Regions from separate parts of the Agrobacterium sp. rho-13.3 genome, predicted to be linked through region 1. Evidence: predicted binding sites of a transcription regulator. Region 1 holds the regulator's gene; the other holds the start of a gene.
The links. The regulator LexA, encoded in region 1, represses DNA repair genes until DNA is damaged. The targets are predictions, from matches to a motif close to TGTTCNNNNTGTGTTCNG.
Positions count from the first base shown of each region.

Region 2: the regulator LexA is predicted to act here: its motif matches at 1,832-1,849, upstream of RMR16_RS00220 (DNA recombination protein RmuC).

Region 1 covers NZ_CP192774.1:1,072,669-1,075,923, reverse strand. The annotation lists gene eno (phosphopyruvate hydratase) at 1-752, opposite strand, end outside; gene kdsA (3-deoxy-8-phosphooctulonate synthase) at 979-1,827, opposite strand; gene lexA (transcriptional repressor LexA) at 2,065-2,784, shown strand; gene RMR16_RS05340 (glutathione S-transferase family protein) at 3,063-3,255, shown strand, end outside.
Region 2 covers NZ_CP192774.1:44,966-48,220, forward strand. The annotation lists gene RMR16_RS00215 (ribokinase) at 1-540, opposite strand, end outside; gene RMR16_RS00220 (DNA recombination protein RmuC) at 604-1,800, opposite strand; gene def (peptide deformylase) at 1,950-2,462, shown strand; gene fmt (methionyl-tRNA formyltransferase) at 2,511-3,255, shown strand, end outside.

The sequences.
Region 1 (3,255 bases):
CCGTTCTTGAAGAATTCCGTCGAAGCGCAATCCAGACCAAGGAAAACGTCGTCGCCCGGCTTGTAACCGGCCTTTTCAATCGACTTCACGATGAAATCGAGAGCTTCAGGCGCGCTTTTCAGGCCTGGTGCAAAACCACCTTCGTCACCAACGTTGGTGTTGTGGCCCTGCGAAGACAGTTCCTTTTTCAGAACGTGGAAGATTTCAGCGCCGATGCGCACAGCGTCACGGATGCTTTCCGCGCCAACTGGCAGAATCATGAATTCCTGAAAATCGATCGGGTTATCGGCATGTGCGCCACCGTTGATGATGTTCATCATCGGTACTGGCAGCAGATGCGCGTTTGGACCACCGAGATAACGGTGAAGCGGCAGGCCAGTCGCATCGGCAGCAGCCTTGGCAACAGCAAGCGATACGCCGAGAATGGCGTTCGCGCCGAGGCGCGACTTGTTGGGTGTGCCGTCCAGCGCGATCAGCGTCTGGTCGATGTAGATCTGGCTTTCAGCATCAAGACCATCAAGCGCTTCGAAGATTTCCGTGTTGACGGCTTCAACGGCCTTTTCAACGCCTTTACCCAGGTAACGCTTGCCACCATCGCGCAATTCAACGGCTTCATGCGCGCCCGTCGATGCGCCAGATGGAACCGCTGCACGGCCGAAGGAACCGTCTTCAAGATGGACATCCACCTCGACAGTTGGATTGCCACGGCTATCGAGAATTTCGCGTGCGATGATGTCGGTAATGGCTGTCATGGTCTCTCCCTTGGGAATGGAACAGAATTTTTCAGTTGCCTGTCTTAAAGCGCATACCGAAAACTGTGAAGCACTTTTCGAATGGGTTGCGCGATAAAACAGGGCGCCAGAAAGGGCTGCTCGATTAAACTTCTCCGGTCGCTGTAGACCATGCAGAAGAAATTACAATGACGGCGCCCGCTTCAGGCGCCGGTTTTTCATAAAAATCAATTGGGGCCAAAACCCGTCACACCGCCTTGGCGATGTTGTCAAAGGCCAGCAGCTTTTCCAGCAGCTTCGGCATATCCTTCAAATGCACCATGTTCGGGCCATCGGACGGCGCATTGTCCGGGTCTTCGTGAGTCTCCACGAACAGACCGGCCACACCCACAGCGATAGCGGCACGCGAAAGCGTTTCCACGAATTCCCGCTGTCCACCGCTGGAGCCGCCCTGCCCGCCGGGCTGCTGCACGGAGTGAGTCGCATCGAAAACAACAGGCGCGCCGAGCGATGCCATGATCGGCAAGGAACGCATATCCGAAACGAGTGTATTGTAGCCGAACGATGCGCCGCGTTCGCACAGCAGCACATTCGGGTTGCCGCTATCGTTCAGCTTGGCCAGCACGTTCTTCATATCCCAAGGCGCTAGAAACTGGCCTTTTTTGACATTGATGACACGTCCTGTCTTCGCTGCCGCAACCAGAAGGTCCGTCTGGCGACTGAGGAACGCAGGGATTTGCAGAACATCGACAACCGGCGCAACGGCGGCGCATTGCTCTTCCGTGTGAATATCCGTCAAAACCGGAAAGCCGAACTGCGTCTTCAATTCAGCAAAAACGTCGAGCGCCTTATCGATGCCAATGCCGCGCTGACCGGAAAGAGAGGTGCGATTCGCTTTATCGAAAGAGGACTTATAGACCAGCCCGATACCCAGCTTGCCGCACAGTTCCGCCAGTGTTTCGGCAATCATGAAAGCATGATCACGGCTTTCCATCTGGCATGGCCCGGCTATCAATGTGAAGCGCTCGGCATTGGAGAAAGACACAGCACCGGCACCCTCGCCCGCAACCACTTTCAGATTATTCGTCACACTCATCGTCTTTCCTCGGAAGCAAACGGGTATTATTACAGGCGCAAGCCAATAATCGGCCCCTTATCTCAGACTGGCAACGCACTTAGCAGCAAGCCATGGTGCCAGCAAGTTACTCGTCAACGGGGCGCCGATCCATACTTCACCGAATTTTAAGGGATTGCAGAACACATATGGAACATATAGTGTTCGTTCTGTATTTGTTTCGCGAATCTTCGCCTCGAATCCCAAGGGTGCTTCTTCATGCTCACGCGCAAACAGCAGGAATTGCTTCTTTTCATTCACGAGCGAATGAAGGAGTCCGGTGTACCGCCTTCTTTTGATGAAATGAAGGATGCACTCGATCTTGCGTCGAAGTCCGGCATTCATCGGCTGATTACAGCCCTTGAAGAGCGCGGGTTTATTCGCCGGCTACCGAATCGCGCTCGCGCGCTGGAAGTCATCAAATTGCCCGAGGCTTATTCACCGAGCATCAAGCCACAGCGCGGGTTTTCCCCAAGCGTGATTGAAGGCAGCCTTGGTAAACCGAAGGCAGTCGAGCCTGCGCCTCCGAAGCCCTCGAATGATAGTGTTTTGAACGCCGTCAGCGTCCCTGTTATGGGCCGTATCGCGGCGGGCGTACCGATTTCCGCCATCCAGAACAACACCCACGATGTCGTCGTTCCGATGGATATGCTGGGTTCGGGTGAGCATTATGCGCTTGAAGTTAAAGGCGATTCGATGATCGAAGCCGGTATTTTCGACGGCGATACGGTCATTATTCGCGACGGAAGCACAGCCAATCCGGGTGATATTGTCGTAGCCCTCGTCGATGACGAAGAAGCAACCCTCAAGCGCTTCCGCCGCAAAGGTGCATCGATCGCGCTTGAAGCGGCAAACCCTGCATATGAAACCCGGATTTTTGGACCTGACCGGGTGAAGATTCAAGGTAAGCTGGTGGGTCTTATCCGTCGCTATCACTAAGTGATTTGACGTTTTTGCTGCTTTTCCAGCAGTTTTAGCGAAGATTTTCATTCGCATTTGATTGGGTGAAAGATATTCGTTAGCTGGCTCACGAATTTACCGCAATGCTTTTGGTTTGTGAGTGCGGCACGTGAAAAAAGTGGCGTGTTTTTCTGACGTTTTGTTTTGAAAGCGTGAAACCTTCAAACATCAAATAATTTCAAGCGAGCCATTAGGCGGAATGCATGTGTCATTGAGTTTTCCTGCGCTAGTACAGTGGTGCAACCGAGGGAATTGACGTGTACGACCTTTATATCGCCAACAAAAACTACTCCTCCTGGTCATTACGGCCTTGGGTATTACTGCGGACGCTCGATATTCCGTTCAACGAAAAGCTGATGCCGTTTGGCAGTTCGAACCATGACTTCTCGACATTTTCACCAACGGCAAGAGTTCCTTGCCTTGTCCAGAGTGATTTGACGGTATGGGATT
Region 2 (3,255 bases), 1.0 Mb from region 1:
GGCGATGACGATGTCGACCAAACGCGAAAGCTGCGCGGCCTGCGCTGTAAGCGGTGCGGTATTGATGATTGTTGTGACGCGCTTTGCCTTCGCAGCTTTCAGCGCTGCTTCGATGGCGTCGGCTGGCACTTCGAGTTGCAACATCAAAATGTCGCCCGCTGCCATTTCGGAGACGGCGCGTTCGGCATCTGTTTCCGACACTTCGCCATTGGCAGCCGGAATGACTGAAATCATGTTCTCGCCGCCCTCGCCAATGAGGATGACGGCAGTGCCGGTTGGACCTGCAACCGTCTTGACCAGAGAAAGATCAGCTTTCGCATCGCGCAACAGCGTCAGGGCGGGGGCTGCAAATGCGTCATCACCAATGGCGCCAGCCATCTTGACCTCTGCGCCCGCACGTCGCGCTGCAAGCGCCTGATTGGCACCTTTGCCGCCTGCTGCTGTGGCAAAGGCTTTGCCCGTTACAGTTTCGCCGGGTTTGGGCAGGCGGTCAGACGTGGCAACGAGGTCCATGTTGATGGAGCCGAAAACTGTGATCATGCGGAAAATTCCATGAAAGATGCGGGTGCGGTTCTAGACAGAAGGAGACTTTGCCCGACTGCATCACTCGTCGTCAACCACCCTTAGTTTGGCGGGGCTGGAGCGAACATCGGCCACGCGGCGCAAATGTTCCGCCTCCGTGTGGACGACTTCTTTTTGTGAGGGCGAAAAATCAAGACTCTCGATTTTCACGCCACGCGCTAGCACTTTTTCAGAGGATGTCAGCATCATGTCGACGTCCTTCTGGGCCAGCCCGAAATGTGCCTGCAATTTGCGGGTTCGCTCATCCAGCCGTTTCACATCGTCCATCAAAACGGCGACTTCGCCTTGAATGAGGTGCGCTTGCTCGCGCATACGCTGGTCTTTCAGCACGGACTGAATGACCTGCACGGACAGCATCAATAGCGACGGCGAAACGATGACCACGCGCGAGCGTTGGGCCCGCTGCACCAGATGTTCGAAATGCTGGTGGATATCCGCAAAGATCGATTCCGATGGTACGAAGATAAAGGCCGTATCCTGCGTTTCGCCCGAAATCAGATATTTTTCGGCCACATCGCGAATATGCACTTCCATATCGCGGCGAAACTGCTGGCTGGCGGCGCGTTTGGCCTCCGGCGTATCGTCGGCCTTCAGCGCGTTCCACGCTTCCAGCGGAAACTTCGCGTCGATGACCAAAGGCGGCGCGTTGTTGGGCATTCTGATGGTGCAATCGGGCCGGAAGCCGTTGGAAAGCGTCGGCTGCAAGCTATAGGACGATGAGGGCAGGGCATCGGCAATCAGCACTTCCATGCGGGCCTGGCCAAATGCACCGCGTGTCTGCTTGTTGGACAAAATCGCCTGCAAGCCAATCACGTCCTTTGCCAGATCGCGAATATTGCCCTGTGCAGCATCGATCACGGCCAGCCTCTCCTGAAGGCGGCTAAGGTTTTCGTGCGTGGAGCGGGTCTGTTCGGTAATGGTCGAGCCAATGCGTTGCGACATGCCATCCAGGCGCTCGTTCATCGTCTGGCTCATCTCGTTCTGGCGGGCACTCAGCGTCTCTGCCATGGCGGCGATGCGACCATGCAGTTCCGATTGGGTTTTTAGAAGTTCGGTGATGTCGTCACGGGATTGATCGGGCGCGGCAGGCTTGCGCAAAAACAGCGCAGTGACCAGCAAACACCCCGCCACAAAAATGCCGAGCAACGTGCCGACCGAAATAGGGATGCTGCCGAGACTGAAAGCCGTTGTGCCGAGCGCATTGAGATCGATGTTCATGAGCAAATCTAACAGATTTTGTGTGATTCGTAAGATCAAAACAAGAACATTTCCACGGCGGAATTGAGTCCTGATTTCTCCCGTAATTCCGGCTATTCGACACCTCTATTTTTTGTTTCCTCCAAAGATGAGATGCGTTATGGGAAGCCATGACGATCAAACCGCTTATTATTTTGCCCGATCCGCTGCTGCGCCAGCAATCCAAGCCCGTCGAACAGGTGGATGCCGAGATTTCGCGTCTTGCCGACGACATGCTGGAAACCATGTATGATGCGCCGGGAATTGGGCTTGCCGCCATCCAGATCGGCGTGCCGCGCCGCATGTTGGTCATCGATGTTTCGCGTGAGGATGAAGACAACAAGCCGGTTGTTTTCATCAACCCGGAAATCCTTAAAGTGTCGGACGAGGTTTCGACCTATGAGGAAGGCTGTCTCTCCATTCCGGATTATTATGCCGAGGTCGAGCGCCCTGCATCGCTGACGGTGAGCTACATCGACCGTGATGGCAAGAAGCAGACAGTCGAGGCTGATGGCCTGTTGGCCACCTGCCTGCAACACGAAATCGACCATCTGAACGGCATCCTGTTCATCGACCACATTTCTCGGCTGAAACGGGATATGGTCATCAAGAAATTCACCAAGGCGGCCCGCGCAAAGATTTGATCCTGTGTCGGAAGGCTGGCGATCACATCCAAAGGGCAGGGGATGAGCATGGCTCTTCGCATTATTTTCATGGGAACACCAGATTTTTCGGTTCCCACCCTGCGCGCACTGGTTGATGCCGGTCACGAGGTCGTGGCCGTTTATTCCCAGCCGCCGCGCCCCGGCGGGCGGCGTGGTCTGGATTTGCAGAAATCTCCGGTGCATCAAGCCGCCGAACTGCTCGGCATTCCGGTTTTCACGCCGCTGAATTTCAAGGCGGAAGAAGACAGGGCGCAGTTTAATGAATTCGAGGCGGATGTGGCTGTCGTCGTTGCTTATGGGTTGTTGTTGCCCGAGGCTATTCTGAAAGGCACGCGGCTCGGCTGTTACAACGGCCACGCATCGCTTCTGCCGCGCTGGCGCGGTGCCGCGCCGATCCAACGTGCCATCATGGCGGGAGACTCGGAAACCGGCATCATGGTGATGCAGATGGAAAAGGGGCTGGACACTGGCCCAGTTGCGCTGACAGCAAAGATCACCATCGGACCGAATATGACGGCGGGCGAGCTGCATGACGCTCTGATGCTGGCAGGGAGCCGCCTGATGCGCGAAGCGATGCAGAAGCTGGAAGACGGTGATCTGCCGCTGACACCACAAAACGAAGACGGTGTGCTTTACGCCGCCAAAATCGACAAAAGCGAGACGCGCATTAACTTCTCCCGGTCGGGACAGGACGTGCACAACCATATTCGCGGTCTGGCACCCTTTCCGGGCGCGTGGTTCGAGATGGACATCGGTGGCAAACCTGAGCGCG